2 regions of the Clostridium sediminicola genome follow, and region 1 is predicted to be linked to the other one. Evidence: predicted binding sites of a transcription regulator. Region 1 holds the regulator's gene; the other holds the start of a gene.

The links. Region 1 encodes HrcA, which represses chaperone genes, less so after heat shock. Its sites were predicted from a motif close to TGTTAGCACTCNNNNNNNNNGAGTGCTAACA; they were not measured.
Region 2: a site for HrcA is predicted at 5,611-5,641, ahead of groES (co-chaperone GroES). Genes of this name have one in related genera too.

Annotation. Positions count from the first base shown of each region.
Region 1 is NZ_BAABMF010000020.1:38,421-48,015, reverse strand. It holds gene prmA (50S ribosomal protein L11 methyltransferase) at 1-575, opposite strand, end outside; gene dnaJ (molecular chaperone DnaJ) at 697-1,833, opposite strand; gene dnaK (molecular chaperone DnaK) at 1,992-3,842, opposite strand; gene grpE (nucleotide exchange factor GrpE) at 3,882-4,532, opposite strand; gene hrcA (heat-inducible transcriptional repressor HrcA) at 4,545-5,627, opposite strand; gene hemW (radical SAM family heme chaperone HemW) at 5,843-6,967, opposite strand; gene lepA (translation elongation factor 4) at 7,337-9,142, opposite strand; gene ACQ3F0_RS22195 (hypothetical protein) at 9,318-9,595, opposite strand, start outside.
Region 2 is NZ_BAABMF010000011.1:74,147-83,741, reverse strand. It holds gene ACQ3F0_RS16975 (ABC-F family ATP-binding cassette domain-containing protein) at 1-954, opposite strand, end outside; gene ACQ3F0_RS16970 (redox-sensing transcriptional repressor Rex) at 1,353-1,985, shown strand; gene ACQ3F0_RS16965 (FTR1 family iron permease) at 2,220-2,924, shown strand; gene ACQ3F0_RS16960 (DNA-3-methyladenine glycosylase family protein) at 3,063-3,944, shown strand; gene ACQ3F0_RS16955 (TVP38/TMEM64 family protein) at 3,960-4,658, shown strand; gene ACQ3F0_RS16950 (TIGR01906 family membrane protein) at 4,714-5,388, opposite strand; gene groES (co-chaperone GroES) at 5,787-6,071, shown strand; gene groL (chaperonin GroEL) at 6,101-7,732, shown strand; gene ACQ3F0_RS16935 (EAL domain-containing protein) at 8,016-8,765, opposite strand; purine riboswitch at 9,166-9,263, shown strand; gene guaB (IMP dehydrogenase) at 9,362-9,595, shown strand, end outside.

The sequences.
Region 1 (9,595 bases):
ATGGCAAGTATTCCCGACCCAGTACCTATATCAAACACTATATCTTCTTCATCAATGTATGTTTCCAACCCTCTGATACAAAGAGCTGTGGTTTCATGTGTTCCTGTCCCGAATGCCATCCCTGGATCTAACTCTAATACGATTTCTCCATCTTCTTTACTATAATCTTCCCACATAGGTTTAACAACTATTCTCTCACCTACCTTTGTAGGTTTATAATACTTTTTCCAATTATTTTCCCATTGAGACTCATTTACGTTATATTTTTCAATGGTTGTTTCTTTTGTATCTATTTCATAATCATTTAAACTCTCTATTTTATTTTTTATAAAACTATATTTTTCATAAAAAGAATTTTCTTCTTTGTAATACGCTCTAATTATCGCACCATCTTCTATATCAATAAGTTTTTTAGGAAAATATTCATCATAATTCTTGTTTTCTTTCCTAAATTCAATATCATTCACATCTAATATTGAGACACCACTTACTCCTGTTTCATATATTATTGCTGTTATTGCTTCTACTGCTTCGCTACTCGTAATAATCTCAACTTCAATCCAATCTTTGTTCATAAATTTTAACACTCCTAAAACTTTAAGTTAAATTGCATTTTCTAGTTTAACCATTTAATTATAAGCAATAACTTTATTTTAAGCAATAAAAAAAGTGGTTAAACCACTTTTTTTACTAATTTTATTTAAAGCTTTTTTTTACTTTATCCATAAATGACTCTTTATGATTTTCTTCGACTTTTTCTCCGCTAGCTTCCATATAGTCAACTAATGCTTGTTTTTGTTTTTCATTTATGTTCTTTGGTATATCAACAATAACTTTTACGTACTGGTCGCCTCTACCTTTGCTATTAACTCTTTGAACACCCTTACCTCTTAATCTAAACACCGTACCTGATTGAGTTCCTTCTGGTATTTTATATTTCACTTCACCATCTATAGTTGGAACTTTTAATTCAGTACCTAATACAGCTTTACCAAAAGATATGTGTTCTTCTATATTAATGTCGAAACCTTTTCTCTTAAATGTTTTATGAGGTGATACTCTAATATTAATATATAGATCACCATTAGGACCATTATTTTCTCCTGGCTCTCCTTGACCTCTCAAAGGTAATACGTTACCGTTATCTACACCTGCTGGAATGTTGACACTAATTTTCTTGTTTTTCCTTACAGTACCTCTTCCATGACAATTATTACATTTTTCTTCTATTATTTTACCTGAACCTTCACATTTATCACAAGTTCCTGTACTTACAAAGCTACCAAGTGGAGTATTCCTTTGGTATTTAACTTGACCAGTACCTCCGCATCTATCACAGGTCTTTGCACTAGTACCTGGTTTTGCTCCAGTTCCTTTACATGTATCACATTTTTCATTTTTTGCTATACTAATTTCTTTTTCAACACCAAAAACTGCTTCCTCAAAAGTTAAACTTACAGTGTATTCAAGATCTGCACCTCTTCTAGGAGCATTCCTTCTATTTCTGGAAGAACCACCGAAACCGCCACCAAAAAAGGAATCAAAAATATCTTCGAAGCCGCCCATACCGGAGAAATCAAATCCTCCACCGCCTCCAAATCCGCCACCATTAAAATCTGTAGTACCGAATCTATCAAATTGCTCTTTCTTTTCAGGGTCAGATAAAACCTGATATGCTTCGTTTATATCTTTAAATTTTTCTTCTGCCTCTTTATTTCCTTTGTTTTTATCAGGATGGTATTTCATTGCTAATTTTCTATATGCTTTTTTTATATCGCTTTCACTGGCATCACGTGAAATACCAAGAACTTCATAGTAATCCTTATTGGCCATCCTACTTATTTCACCACCTAAATTTATTTAAACTTACCCTTTATTAATTTATCTCTATAATAATTATAGCTTTATATGCAATATATGTGAATATTAGTATTTAGCTATACTTAAAATTAAGGGATGGAGTACTCCCCGTCCCTTAATAATATCATATTTTATTTATCTTCTTCAACCTTAAAATCTGCATCAACTACATTGTCATCATCTGGAGTTTGAGTTCCTCCTGGATTTCCACCCATGTTGCCCATATCTGGAGCACCTTCTTGTTGTGCTTGATCTTGATATATTTTAGAAGAAATCGCATAGAACGCTTGAGTTAATTCTTCCATAGCTGCTTTTATAGCTTCTGTGTCTTCTCCATCTTTAACTGCTTTAAGAGCAGCTAATTTTTCATCTACAGTTGCTTTATCTTCAGCAGATACTTTATCACCAAGATCAGTTAATGTCTTTTCTGTTTGATAAACTGTTGAATCTGCTTGATTCTTAACATCAATTTTTTCTTTTAATTTTTCATCTTCTTCTGCAAATTTTTCTGCATCTTTAACAGCCTTATCTATTTCATCATCATTTAAGTTTGTTGAAGCTGTAATAGTGATTTTCGCTTCTTTTCCTGTTCCTTTATCTTGAGCAGAAACATTCAAGATACCATTTGCATCTATATCAAAAGTAACTTCTATTTGAGGTACTCCTCTAGGTGCAGCTGGAATGTCTGAAAGAATAAATCTTCCTAGAGTCTTGTTTCCATTAGCCATTTTTCTTTCACCTTGAACAATGTGAATTTCTACAGAAGTTTGACTATCTGCTGCAGTTGAGAATATTTGACTTTTTCTTGCAGGTATTGTAGTATTTCTTTCAATTAATGGAGTAGCTACTCCTCCTAAAGTTTCAATTCCCAATGTTAATGGAGTAACATCAAGTAAAAGAACGTCTTTAACTTCACCAGTAAGTACTCCTGCTTGAATAGCCGCACCCATTGCAACACACTCATCTGGGTTTACACCTTTTGAAGGATCTTTTCCAGTAAATTTCTTAACAGCTTCTTGGATTGCTGGAATTCTTGTTGAACCACCAACTAAAACAATTTTATCAATTTCATTTATAGATAATCCTGAATCTTTAAGTGCTTCTTTCATAGGTCCTATTGTATCATCAACTAAACTATGAGTTAATTCATCAAATTTAGCTCTACTTAAAGACATATCAATATGCTTTGGACCAGTTGCATCAGCTGTAATAAACGGTAAGTTTATACTAGTAGATAACGAAGTAGATAATTCAATTTTAGCTTTTTCAGCAGCTTCTTTTAATCTTTGAAGTGCCATTTTATCAGCTCTTAAATCAATACCTGTATCAGCTTTGAAACTTTCAGCAATATGGTTCATTACTTTTTCATCAAAATCATCTCCACCAAGATGTGTGTTACCATGAGTTGATTTAACTTCAAATACTCCTTCACCTAATTCAAGTATAGATACGTCAAATGTACCACCGCCTAAATCATAAACAAGAATTGTTTGTGAAGAATCAGTTTTGTCTAAACCATAAGCTAATGAAGCTGCTGTTGGCTCATTGATTATTCTTAGTACATCTAATCCTGCTATTTTACCAGCATTTTTAGTTGCCTGTCTCTCACTGTCGTTAAAGTATGCTGGAACTGTAATTACTGCCTCTTTTACTGTTTCTCCTAAGTAAGCTTCAGCATCAGCTTTTAATTTTTGAAGAATCATTGCTGAAATTTCTTCAGGAGAAGATTTTTTACCTTCAACTTCAACTCTGTAATCAGTTCCCATATGTCTCTTAATTGAACTTATTGTTTTATCTGGGTTTGTAATCGCTTGTCTTTTTGCAACCTGACCTACTAATCTTTCTCCATTATCTTTAAAAGCAACAACTGATGGAGTTGTTCTTGCTCCTTCTGCGTTTGCTATAACAGTTGGATTTCCCCCTTCCATAACTGCTACGCATGAATTAGTTGTTCCTAAATCAATTCCTATAATTTTTCCCATTTCATTTACCTCCTATATACATTTCATCTATTTTTTATATTAATTAGCTACTTTTACTAAAGAATGCCTTAAAACTTTATCTCCTCTTTTAAAACCTTTTTGAAATACTTCAACAATTTCATTTGCATCATAGCTACTATCTTCTATATGCATAATTGCTTCATGGTAATTTGGGTCAAATCCATCTGTAACCGCAATTTCTTCAATACCTAATTTTTCTAAAGCAGATTCAAATTGCTTTATTGTACTTTCAATACCTTTTTTCAAATCTTCAGCTGACCCATCAGCTTGAATTGCTCTTTGAAGGTTATCAAAAACTGGCAAAATATTTTTTAATACATCTGCACATGAATCAGTATAGATTGCTTTTTTTTCTTTCTCAGTTCTTTTTCTATAATTATCGTATTCTGCATTTGTTCTCATAAATCTGTCTTTTAAAGTTTCTAGTTCATTGGATAATCTTTTCTTTTCTCCAAACAATCTACTTCTCTCCAAATTCAACTCTTTTATAGTATTTTCTTTTTCATTAAGTTCTTCGGATTTATCATCACATTCCAACTCATGAACTTCACTTTCACTTAACTCTTCAAACTCAATGTCCTCATTAACTTCAGCCTCTTCAAGCTTTTCATCTTGCTGTGAATCTAATTGTTCATCTACTGACTCCACAATATTTTCCTCATTACTCATACTATTCACCTCTTACCTATCATCATAATAAATATTTGATATATTTTCATTTAATAATTTAATAAACTCTCCCATTACAGCTACAACCTTTGAGTATTTGATTCTTGTAGGACCTATAAGTCCAATTGTTCCTAAAGGTTTGTCATCCACGCTGTAGACTGCAGTTAATATACTACAATCCTTAGCATCTTCAGCAATATTTTCAGCACCAATTTTTACAATTACTTTGGGTTCTTCAGTCTTTAGAATCCCTGTACCTTCAATTTCATTTGCTGAATTCAAAAGTTGCATCATCATTGCCTTATCATCAATTAACGATAAAAATTGTTTTGCTTTTTCTACATCATTGTATTCTGAATAATTAAAAATATTTTTAGCCCCTTCAAAATAAATTTCACTATTATCTTCTTTACTAAGGGCATCATATAATGTAGTTATTATTGCATCGAAAATATCTTCATAACCATATAAATCCTTTTTTAAATCATTAATTACTCTTAAATTAATATCGTCCATAGTTAAATTTCTTAATCTTTTATTCAACACAAAAGATAATTTATCTAAATTCTCTGTTTGTATCTTTTTGTCTACTCTAATCATATTATTCGTAATCATACCATTTTCAGTGACAATAATGCCTAGTATATTATGATTATCTATTGGAACTAATTTAACAGCTTTTATATAGCTATTTCTAACTGAAGGAGTTTTTAACACACATGTCAATTTAGTTAACTCCGAAAGTAATAAAGTAGCACCTTTTAGAACCTTATTCACTTCGTATATTGCCTCGTCTAACAATTTTGCTTTTATTTTGAGTTCTTCTTCAGCAGTTAGATTTTGAAGTTGCATCATTTGGTCCACATAAAGTCTATATCCTTTATCAGATGGTTTTCTACCAGAAGAAGTGTGAAGTTGCTCGATATAACCAAGTTCCTCTAAATCAGACATTTCATTTCTTATAGTTGCAGAACTAATTCCTAGGTTATATTTTTTAGCAAGAGTTCTTGATCCAACAGGTTCACCTGATGTTATATAGTCTTTTATAATTGCCTCAAGTATCTTGATTTTTCTATCAGTCATATCATAGCTCATATCTCCACCACCTTATTAGCACTCACCTCAATCGAGTGCTAACGACTTATGATTAAAACTTACCATGTGGCGCACATCTTTGTCAACACTATAAAATCACCAATTATGAATCTTATTTTTGATTTATTCCTTATTTTTTTGAATTTATCTATATTTTTCTCAATTTTTCTTAAATTATTGCTGGTATTCGCCGTTTTATAAAAAAACTCCTTTTATTACAATATAAAATCACTCATTATTGTATTTGAAATTTCTATTCCGCTATTACTAAGATGTAGTCTATCACCATCTTTCAGCATATGTTTACTCTCAATATATTTATCGATAACTTGCCCGTATACTGCATAAATAGACTTTTTGAATTTTTTATTAAATTTTTCTATAGATATACCATTTATCTTTCTTAATCCTAAAAACATGAATTCTTCCATATTATTTTCTAAAGTATTTTCTAGCATCTCTTTGTGTGCATTTTCTGAAGAATTAACTTTTTCAATATACTCTTTAATAGACTGAGTATTATTAAATCTGCTTCCTTCAATGTAAGAGTGTGCACCTGCACCGCAACCTATATAGTTCTCAAGATCCCAATATACAAGATTATGCTTACATTCCATACCTTTTTTTGAATAGTTTGATATTTCATATCTATTATAGTTATTTTTAGCCAAAAACTCTATTGTAAAGTCATTCATCTTTCTCTCTATTTCCTCAGAAGGCAATTCTATTACTTTATTTTCATACATTGAGTAAAAAGGAGTACCTTCCTCAATTATCAAGCTATAGCATGAAATATGCTCCGGTTGTAGTTGTACTGCATTTTCTAGTGTTTCTTTCCATTGACCTAAATCCTGATTAGGCAAACCATACATTAAATCAATATTTATGTTTTTAAATCCAACTTCTCTTGCACTATTATATAATTCCAGAAATTCTTCTAGTTTATGTATTCTCCCGAGTTCTTTAAGATGTTGATTTTGCCAAGCTTGAAGCCCAATACTAAGTCGATTTACACCTATGCTTTTTAAAAATAATAGCTTTTGCCTATCAGCAGTTCCTGGATTTACTTCTACAGTAAACTCTGTAAACTTATTTTTGATTTTATTTTTTATAGCATTACTTATTATTCTCCATCCCTCTAAAGATAAATAGGTGGGAGTTCCCCCACCTATAAATATTGTATAAAAATTATCATAATCCAATTTTTCAATTTCTTTAGCTAATGCATTTGAATAATCCATCATATAACTTTCCATGTTACTATATGATGGAAAATCACAATACAAACACTTTTTCATACAAAAAGGAATGTGAATATATAATGATAACTTATCACTCATAATATATTACCTCTCTTTTGACACAGCATCTTCTAGAAAACTACAACTTTATCAGTTTACAGTTGACAGTGTTCAGTTGACAGTAAAGGACACCTTTCCCAAGGGAAAGCTTAAAATTCAATTTGTTCTTTTGCAGTAGCAAAAGGTCCTATGGGTCGGCTTAAGAATTAGTTCTACTTATCTTTGAAAATATGAACGTTTTAATCATTTTTTGAAAGATATTCTTAGTAGAAATTATTCTTCAACGATCCCCTCAACGTATAACCTGTTAAACCTTTAAAAAAATTGATAAAAACTTTAATTTTAGATTCTCTGAAAGAGAATCATCCTTAACTGTTAACTGTCAACCGTCAACTGCAAACTGAGTAATTAGTCTACTTTAAGTATAGACATAAATGCTTCCTGTGGTACTTCTACGCTACCAACTTGTCGCATTCTTTTCTTTCCTTCTTTTTGTTTTTCAAGAAGTTTTCTCTTTCTTGAAATATCTCCACCATAGCATTTTGCTAATACATCTTTTCTCATGGCTTTTACAGTCTCTCTAGCTATTATTTTCCCACCTATAGCTGCTTGAATAGGAACTTCAAACATTTGTCTAGGAATAACTTCTTTAAGTTTTTCAGCAATCCCTCTACCTTTTCTATATGATTTTTCTTCAGGAACAATCATTGATAGAGCATCTACTATATCACCATTTAACAACATATCTAATTTAACAAGTTTTGCTTGTTGATAGCCATCTAACTCATAGTCCAATGAAGCATATCCTCTTGTTTTAGATTTTAATGTATCAAAGAAGTCATATATAATTTCATTCAATGGAATAATATAATTAATCACTACTCTTGTGGTTTCAATATATTCCATGTCTATATAAACACCTCTTCTATCTTGAGCTAGATCCATTACAGCACCAACATATTCAGAAGGAGTTATAATAGATGCTTTGACAATAGGCTCTTCCATTCTACTTATTTCTGTTACATCCGGCAAATTTGTAGGATTTGTAATTTGAATTTCTTCACCATTATTCTTAAAAACTCTATATATAACTGACGGTGCAGTTGTGATGATTTCCAAATTGAATTCTCTCTCTATTCTTTCCTGTATAATTTCCATATGCAGAAGACCTAAGAATCCACATCTAAATCCAAACCCTAATGCAATAGAAGTTTCAGGTTCAAAGGAAAGAGCTGCATCATTTAATTTTAGTTTTTCCAAAGCCTCTTTCAATTCATCATACTTAGCTCCATCAATTGGATAAATACCACTAAACACCATAGGTACTGCCGGTCTATATCCCTCTAGCGCTTCATCTGTCTCTCTATTAAGTTCAGTTATAGTATCTCCAACAGCAGCATCTCTAAGATTCTTTATAGAACCTGTTATATATCCAACATCCCCTGCTGACAATTCTTTAGTTGGAAAATAGTTTGGCGCAAACACGCCCACTTCTGTAGCCTCGTAAACTTTACCACTTGCCATAAACTTTATTTTTGTTCCAGGTTTAACTACTCCATCAATAATTCTTACATAACATACAACACCTTTATAACTATCATATGAAGAGTCAAATATTAGAGCCTTTAATGGTGCTTCTTCATCACCAGATGGTGATGGAACCTTTTCAACAATGGTTTCTAAAACATCTTCAATATTCAAACCAGTTTTAGCTGACACCATTGGTGCATCATGTGCTTCTATCCCAATTACATCCTCAATTTCTTCTTTTATCTCATCTGGTCTAGCTGAAGGTAAATCTATTTTATTAATTACTGGCACTATTTCAAGGTCATTATCTAAAGCTAAATAACAGTTAGCTAAAGTTTGTGCTTGAATCCCTTGAGTAGAATCAACAACTAAAAGTGCCCCTTCACATGCCGCTAAACTTCTTGATACTTCATAAGTAAAATCTACATGCCCAGGAGTATCTATTAAATTAAGAATATATTCATTTCCATCTTCTCTTTTATAAATAAGCCTTGCAGCTTGAGATTTAATAGTAATTCCTCTTTCTCTTTCCAATTCCATGTTATCAAGTACTTGAGCTTCCATTTCTCTCTTTGTTAATGTCCCTGTTTTTTCCAATAATCTATCTGCCAAAGTTGACTTCCCATGGTCTATATGTGCTACTATTGAAAAATTTCTTATAAATTTTTTTCTATCTCTACTCATATTAATACCTCCACTGCACATACAGATAAACACATATCAATTATTTATCTATATACATATAAATCAAAGTAAATTATAACATAGATTATAGGAGTTCTGTCAACAAGATATGCTCATTTATTTAAATAAACCCTAAAAAGCACTGTCTTTAACTCACTTTTTAGGGTTTAATCTTTTATTTTAGCTTTTCTAAACGTTTTAGCTTCTCAATTGATTCACCATTAAAACTTATAATATAATTTTTAGTAGATATTCTAAAATCAAAAGGTTCTTTGTTAAGTAACATTTTAATTTTAGGAACTGAATTAAAGCTAAGTCCTCCAAATTCATTGGAAATATCCGAATTATTACTCACAGCAATATCATCTCTTAAATCATCAAACAATCTAGTATTTTCTTCATCTTCATATTCGCTTCCCTTATACTTATTAGGATTGCTTAATACTTGCTCCA
Region 2 (9,595 bases), on a different contig from region 1:
ATGAATTTTATGTTCTTTTGGTGGTTCCTTGATTCTTTCAATTTTATCAAGTGATTTTTGTCTACTTCGTGCAGCACGAATACTTTTTTCTCTATTAAATGATTTATATTTATCAATAATTTCTTCTTGTCTTTTTATTTCATTTTGTTGTAAAGAGTAAGCTTTTTGCTTTTCTTCTAATCTTTTCTTTTTTAAATCTATAAATTTTGTATAATTTCCATTATACATTTCTATTTCCCCATTCTGAATTTCAATAGTTTTATCTGTAATACTATCTAAGAAAAATCTATCGTGGGAAATTACTATTATGGTGCCTTTATAGTTTGTTAAATATTCTTCAAGCCATTCAATTGCTTCTAAATCTAAATGGTTAGTTGGTTCATCTAATAATAATATTTCCGGATTAGAAAGTAACAATTTACAAAGAGCAACTCTAGTTTTTTGACCACCGCTTAGAATATTTATTTTTTTAGTATAATCACCTTCTGAAAAACCAAGACCTTTCAAAACTTTATTTATTTCACCTTTATAGGTGTATCCACCTCTTGTTACATATAATTCTGATAGTTCAGTGTATGATTTTATAACTTTGTCGTGATAATCTCTATTATTTATATCATAAGGTTTGTTTAATTCAATTTCTAATTCAGCCACTTTATTTTCAAGATCAATAAGCTCATTAAAAACAAGAAGGATTTCATCATAAATTGTATTGTCACTTTCTAGTGATAAATGTTGAGACAAGTAGCCTATTTTCTTGTTTTTATCAATATAAATTTCACCACTATCAGCTTCAATTTTTTTACATAGTATCTTGAATAAAGTGGATTTTCCTGCCCCATTAGGACCGACAAAACCAATATTCTCTCCTTCATTAATATTGAATGTTATATTACTTAATATTATGTCAATGCCATAACTTTTTTTTATGTTTTTACAACTTAGAACAACCATTATTTTCACCTACCTAAAAATATTACATTGTGATTTTAATTAAAATTGAGTATAATAATTCTTAATTCCTTTGGATAAATAGAAATTGTTAAAATTAATGTAAATTTATACAAAATAAAAAGAAGTATTGAAATTGTATACATAAATATATTACAATTAAGTAAGAATGTTAAATGATAAACAATCTAAATACTTGTCTTTTTTATTATTAATTATTATAATATAAAAATGAAATATTTAATTAGAGTAAATATAGTAAACTGATATAATATTACTATATCTTCAAAGATTATAACATAAGAAACTTAAATACTAAATAAGCTATGTAGTTAAAATATTTAATAATAGAAATTTTAAGAGTTTATTTATATTGAAATTAAAGAAAAGGAGTGCACTAAGTGGAAAAGAAGAAGAATATTTCAATGGCAGTTGTAAGAAGATTACCTAAATACCATAGATACTTATTTGAATTATTAAAAAATGACGTAGATAGAATTTCATCAAAAGAATTAAGTACAAAAATAGGATTTACAGCTTCTCAAATAAGACAAGATTTAAATTGTTTTGGTGATTTTGGACAACAAGGATATGGATATAATGTAGCAGATCTATATAAAGAAATCAGTGCTATTTTAGGTTTGAATTATGAATATAAAACTGTTATTGTAGGGGCAGGTAATATTGGGCAAGCAATTGCCAATTATTCACAATTTCAAAAGATAGGATTTAGGCTAGAAGCAATATTTGATATCAATCCTAAGCTTATAGGACTTAAAATAAGAGACGTTGAGGTTTTGGATATAGATAACTTAGGTGAGTTCTTAAAAGCCAATAAAATCGATGTAGGGGTTATTTGTGTACCAAATGAAAAGGCTCAGCATGTATGTGACACATTAGTTGAAAATGGAGTCAAAGGTGTGTGGAATTTTGCACCAATAGATTTAGAAGCTGGTGAAGACATAATTATTGAAAATGTTCACTTAAGTGAAAGTTTGCTTACATTAACGTATTTACTAAATGGAGAAAAATAAATTAAGTTGTAAAAGTTATGTAAAAATTTATTTGAAAGAATATAAATCCAAGAATCAAGGGTATCTTTGTTTCTTGGATTTATATTTTGGAACACATACGAAATATTAGCATATCTTAAATATATAAGTATATCTGTTTATTTTTCCTTAAATGAATATACATAGATTTCTCAGAGTAAAAGGGAAATACTGTGTAAAAGTAGTACAAGCATTATTGTTAAAGGGGGAAAATATATGGGGACTACTTTAGTTATTACTTTTCGAGAATTTTTAGAGATGTTAATTATTATTGTGCCATTGATTGTTTATGTTTATAAAATCAATAGACAAGAATTGCAAAAATTTATATTTGCAGGATGTGGTACAGGATTGATTCTCAGTATTTTATCGGGTGCTTTTTTAATAAATGGAATCAATTCATTAGAAGGCATGGCACAAAAGCTGTTTTTTGGAGGAACCCTGATACTTTTAGCTGTTCTTATCCTGTATCAAATAGTATGGATAGGAAGGAAAACTAAAAATATTACATTGGATGTAAATTCAAAATTTGATATAAAATTAAAAGGGACTAGTCTATTTATATTGGCAGCAGTAACTATTTTTAGAGAAAGTCTTGAGATAATTGTATTTTTATTACCAACAATGAGTCAAAATCCTTTAAATATTACAATAGGTATATTACTGGGTGTATTATTTGCTTTAGTGTTAATGGTAATAATGTATAAAACAACAATTAAGCTAAATTTAAATTTGATTTTTGCTGCATTAACTGTATTTTTAATAATAATTGGTGGACACTTATTTGGAGAAGGCTTAGTGGAGTTTGTACCGGAGAATGAATCAATAGAAATGGCAGGACAATTAATTTACTCAATTCCTTTGTTGTTTTTATTCTTAAAAAGAGAACTTAAAAAGTATATGAGAAAAAATAAAATTTAGATTATCAAACCTTGAGTGAATAAATTTATTCTCTCAAGGTTAATTTATTATATGTTATAATTTATAAAGGTATTAGTTATATTTATTAGCGAATTTAATTTTTAGTAGTATAATTATCTGATATTGGGGTGATAAAAGATGGATTTTAAATATATTGAAAATTATGTAAATAAAATAATAATTAAAGAAGTTAGAAATTTTGATTTAAAACATATATTTGAATGCGGTCAATGCTTTAGATGGGAGAGGACTAGTAATGACTCATATATAGGTATTGTACATAATAAAGTAATAGAAGTTGAGAAAATAGGGAATGATGTTATTATATACAATACTAATGAAGAAGAATTTGAGAAGGTTTGGGTTGAATATTTTGATTTATATCGTGATTATGATTCTATAAAAGAGATTTTAAGAGAAGACGATACTTTACAAAAAGCAGTTTTATTTGGAAATGGGATAAGGATTTTAAAGCAAGACCCTTTTGAAATAATAATTTCTTTTATTATTTCTTCTAACAATCGAATTCCGATGATTAAAAGAGCAATTAATAAGATATCCCAAAAGTGGGGAACTCCATTAATTTATAAAGACAAAGTTTATTATTCTTTTCCTAGTATTGAGGATTTAAAAGATAAGACTACAGAAGATTTTAGAGAATGTGGTGTTGGATTTAGAGCAAAGTATATAAATGATACAGTTAAGAAGATATATAGTGGAGAAGTAGATATTAACTACATTTGTAATTTAGAAGATGAGTTATGTCACAAAGAACTTCAAAAGATGCAAGGAATTGGGCCTAAAGTAGGAGATTGTATAATGCTGTTTTCTATGGGGAAATATTCAGCATTTCCTGTAGATGTATGGGTGAAAAGAGCTATGCAGTTTTTTTATTTGGCACCAGATGTCTCTTTGAAAAAAATCAGAGAATTTAGTGTGGATAAATTTGGTATGCTAGCAGGCTTTGCACAACAATATCTTTTTTATTATGCTAGGGAGAATAATATAAAAATTAGTTAAAATTAGGGTGAGTGAATGTTTGAACTTATAAAAGATTTAATAAAAAACTATAAACCATATATAATATTTTTCTTTATTCTCATTTTCTTTTCAATAGTAGGATATGAATATTATAAAAAGTATTTTTATATACTAAAAGACCCCCAAGAAATAAAACAGCTTGTAATGAGTTATGGGAATTTTGGATATATAGTTTTTTTGATAATACAAATTGTTCAAGTGGTTGCATTTTTTATACCAGGCGAAATAATCCAAATAGCTAGTGGTTATATTTACGGAACTTTTTTAGGATCTATTGCTTCTATTATGGGAATTACTTTGGGAAGTATGATAGTATATACTCTATCATTTAAGTTTGGAAAGCCATTTGTAAAAAAAATAATTTCAGAAAAAGATTTAAAATTATTTAGCAAAATTCTACAACTTGGAAGTATGAAATATATAGTTTTTTTGATATATTTAATTCCGGGACTTCCAAAAGATGTATTAGGATATTTTTGTGGAATAGCGGATATTAATTTTAAGGATTTTATTATATATTCAACTATTGGTAGAGTTCCAGGAATAGTTGTATCAGCATACTTTGGGCATGAATTATTGAGTGGAAAGAATCATATGCTAGTTTTTATTGCTGTAACAATGAGTATTTTATTTATTGTTGGTGTGTTTAGGGGCGAAAGAATAATAAGAGCAATAACAAGAGAAAACAATTGATTTATTCTTGTTATTGCTCTTTTATATGCTATTACATAGATATAGCAATATAATGTTACAAAGTATATTTTGAGCTATTTCTAATATATTTGTTATTAATAAGTCTATAAATATAGTAAATTATAGCACTAAATATTATTAAAATAATTACAAGGATGATTGCGCTATGAAAGAAAAATTCTTGAGGTAATATATTTATTATTGGGTCTGTTTCAGGATTAAATAGCCACATATCATTTCTAAAAAATATTTTATGAAAAATAGTAAAACTTTTATCAAAATTAATTAAGAAAAAAGAACCAAGTAATAAAGGTAAGCCTAATAAAGTTATTGATGTATATTTTAAGAAGTTATATGTTTTATGCTTTATAATATTTGTTATATTGATAGCGAAAATTACCAATAAAATCATTGATAATATATCAAGAGTATTATATATAACTTTAACTTCTTTGAAATGTTGCTTTCCTGACTGTGAAAAATTAATTGATGGAAGCTCAAAATCTATATTTTTTAATGAACCTACATAGTGAACTATATAATCATAATTTTGTTTGATTTCAATATTTGTATAATCTGTTTGTTCGCTAATATTTAAGTTTACTACGTCATAATAATATATTGGTTTAAATTTAAGAACAAACTTTGAACTTGCTACGATTAGAATAATTGTTAACATTAAAGTTAATATTACTTCATATCCAATCATCAATTTTGAGTTAATTCGCATATTATCGCCTACCTTTATCTTTTTTTTGTGTGAATAGTTTCTTAAAAATCAGTCAAAAATATTATAACATATGGAGCATTTTTAAAAATTTAGAGTAAATTAAAGTAAATTGATGAATAAGGAAGATAATACGAAATATCTTGAGATATACAATGTAAATGCTAAAATTAGTTAAACTATGGAATTTGATATTAAAATTACTATAAATTAATATTATAATTGTATTAGCACTCAATAATAGAGAGTGCTAACAATATATGATTAAATTTATATAACATAGAGATTCAAGTTGAACTATTAATTTATACTTGTCCATAACTCATTGAAACGTAGAGATTTTGATACAAGTACAAATTAAGTTTCACTATGTATTCTCTATACATAAGGAGGGTTTATTTATGAATATAAGACCACTTGGTGACAGAGTAGTAATTAAAAGTTTAGAAGCAGAAGAAAAAACTAAAAGCGGAATAGTATTAATGGGTTCAGCAAAAGAAAAACCACAAGAGGCAGAGGTAGTAGCAGTAGGACCTGGCGGAATAGTAGATGGAAAAGAAATCGTTATGGAAGTAAAAGTAGGAGATAAGGTTCTATATTCAAAATATGCTGGAACTGAAGTTAAGTATGACAATGTAGATTACGTTATTTTAAAACAAAGTGATATTTTAGCAGTAGTAGAATAAAAAGTTCAAATTGATAGGAGGAAAATAAAATGGCTAAAAGCATAAAATTTGGCGAAGATGCAAGAAGAAGTATGCAAGCAGGAGTTGATACTTTAGCGAATACAGTTAAAGTTACATTAGGACCAAAAGGAAGAAATGTTGTTTTAGATAAAAAATTTGGAGCACCATTAATAACTAATGATGGTGTGAGTATAGCAAGAGAAATCGAATTAGAGGATCCATATGAAAATATGGGAGCTCAACTAGTTAAGGAAGTTGCAACAAAAACTAATGACGTTGCAGGAGATGGAACTACTACTGCTACATTATTAGCACAAGCAATAATTAGAGAAGGTTTAAAAAACGTAACAGCTGGTGCCAATCCTATGTTAATAAGACAAGGAATTAAAAGTGCTGTAGAGGTTTCTGTTGAAGGAATAAAAAATGCTTCTAAACCAGTAGCTGGTAAAGAAGATATAGCTAGAGTTGCTGCAATTTCAGCTGCAGATGAGACTATAGGTAAGTTAATTGCTGATGCTATGGAAAAAGTAGGTAACGAAGGTGTAATTACTGTAGAAGAATCTAAATCAATGGAAACTGAGTTAGATGTTGTTGAAGGTATGCAGTTTGATAGAGGATACTTAAGTCCATATATGGTAACAGATGCTGAAAAAATGGAAGCAGTTTTAGATGATGCGGTAGTATTGATTACTGATAAAAAAATCAGTAATTTCCAAGATGTACTTCCAGTTTTAGAGCAAATTGTTCAACAAGGTAAAAAGCTTTTAATCATAGCAGAAGATGTTGAAGGCGATGCTTTAGCAAACATAATTGTTAATAGATTAAGAGGAACTTTCGTTGCAGTTGCTGTTAAAGCTCCAGGATTTGGGGATAGAAGAAAAGAAATGTTATTGGATATTGCTACTCTTACAGGTGGAGAAGTTATTTCTGAAGAACTAGGAAGAGATTTAAAAGATGTAACTATTGATATGTTAGGTAGAGCTGAAAGTGTTAAGGTTTCTAAAGAAAATACTGTTATTGTTAATGGTAGAGGAGAAAAAGCAGCTATAAATGATAGAGTATCTCAAATAAGAAATCAAATCGAAACTACTACTTCTGAGTTTGATAGAGAAAAATTACAAGAAAGACTTGCAAAATTAGCTGGTGGAGTTGCTGTAATCAAAGTTGGTGCTGCAACTGAAACTGAGTTAAAAGAAAGAAAATTAAGAATTGAAGATGCTTTAGCAGCTACTAAAGCAGCTGTAGAAGAAGGTATCGTACCTGGTGGTGGAACTGCATATGTCAATGTAATAAAAGCAGTTTCTGAATTAACTAATGAGGACGCAGATGCTAAAATTGGTATTGAAATAGTTAGAAGAGCTCTTGAAGAACCAGTAAGACAAATTGCTGAAAATGCTGGTTTAGAAGGATCTGTTATAATTGAAAAGATCAAAAATAGTGAAAATGGATTCGGTTTCGATGCTCTTCGTGAAGAATATGTAAATATGGTTGAGAGAGGAATAGTTGATCCAACTAAAGTTACAAGATCTGCATTACAAAATGCTGCATCTGTTGCTTCAACATTCTTAACAACTGAGTGTGTAGTAGCTGAATTACCAGAAAAACAACCAGCTGCACCTGCTGGTCCAGGAATGGGTATGGGAATGGACGGAATGTACTAAAAAGTTAAAATATATAAAGAGAGATTACTTTAATTTGAGTAATCTCTCTTTATATTATCAACAAGATTTAGAGAGTGTATATTCTAATAAGTTATTCCTTATTTGACAGATTGATAAGTTTTTCAAGTCTTTAATTACTAAGCTACTACCGTTGATTTTTTTTGCTTCTTTTTTTACTAAGCTTATTTCACTGGATATATTAGTTCTTGATTTATCTTCAAAAGCACCATATAAAGCAGCGATAGTAAGTGAAGTAAGCTTAAAAGATTGTTTATTTCCGTTTCTATCCAAAGATTCTTAAAGCAAAAATATCTTCTTCAATAGTTTCTTGAGGTTTTTGAATGTAATATCCTTGACCGTAATGTACACCTAATTCAATTAGTGTCATAAGTTCTTCTTTTGATTCAATGCCTTCGGCAATAATTTTTATATTGGTAGAATTTGCAAAGGTAACTAAAGATTTCATTAATGTAATTTTAAAATGATCTTTATGAATATTTCTGACTAAATCCATATCTATTTTGGCAAAATTAGGCTTTGTTTCATATAAAGTTTTTAAACCAGAATATCCGGACCCAAAATCATCTAATGCAATTTCATAACCTTGATTTTTATAGTTTTTTAAAGCTGACTTAAAATTATTATAGTCATCTATAATCGTTTTTTCGGTAATTTCAAAAATAATTAAGTTAGGGGATATATTGTTTTCTATTAAAAATTCTTTTGTAAAACCTTTAATAAAATTTTTACTATTGATTATGGTTGGATCAACATTTAGAAAAAGAAACTTGTGTAAATTTTTGTATTTGGCACTCGTTATTGCTATTTTTCTACATAAATACTCTAACTCCCATGTTTTATTATACTTTTTTGCGGTATTGAATAGTTCATCTGGGTATTCTAATGGAGAATTTTTAGGTCCTCGACTTAAAGCTTCGTAACCAAGAATTGAACCGTTTCTTAAAGTTATAATTGGCTGAAAAACCGTCCTAATATCACAAGAGGTTATTATATTATTGAGTTCCGTTAACATTATTTCACTTCCTATTAACAAAATTTGTATTACTCAAACTAAAATCATATAGATAAAGTATACTAAAATTATTGTTAAAAACTAATAGGAATTAAGTTAAATATAGGTTAATTATTTCTGGAGAGGTTAATGTTTGGAATTTAATGAATGAAATATTGCAATATAAAAAATAAAATGAAGTCTACCCAATCAAAATAAGAGTATCTATATGGAAAATAAAGAAAAAATAAAATAAATTTACTATTAAAATTCCTTGAATTTATCATATTCTATTTACTTTAAGCATAGATAAATTCATTAAAAGATTAAAAAAAAAATTATTGCAAGAAATTTATCAAAAAATAGATTATTTTAATTGACAAAATGCAAATTATAAAATAGAATATAAAATAATATATTCATAAGAAAGTTATTTTTCGCTTGTATATACCTTGAATAAGGCAAGGAGTATCTACCGAGAACCGTAAATTCTCGACTATAAGTGTTATTTTTGCATATGCTGCATTAATTTCACTTAAACTATATTTTGTGAAGTTAATGCTATTTTTATAGTATTGGAAATTATTATTTATAATAACTAAAGGAGGAAGAAAGTAATGGCAATAATATGGAAGCAAGCTTATACATTCGATGATGTTTTGTTAGTACCAAATAAATCAGAGGTTTTACCAAAGGAAGTTACATTAAAGACAAAATTGACTAAAAAAATTAACTTGAATATTCCTTTAATAAGTGCAAGTATGGATACAGTAACTGACTCAAAAATGGCTATATCAATGGCTAGAGAAGGTGGTATAGGTGTAGTTCATAAGAATATGAGTATTGAGAGA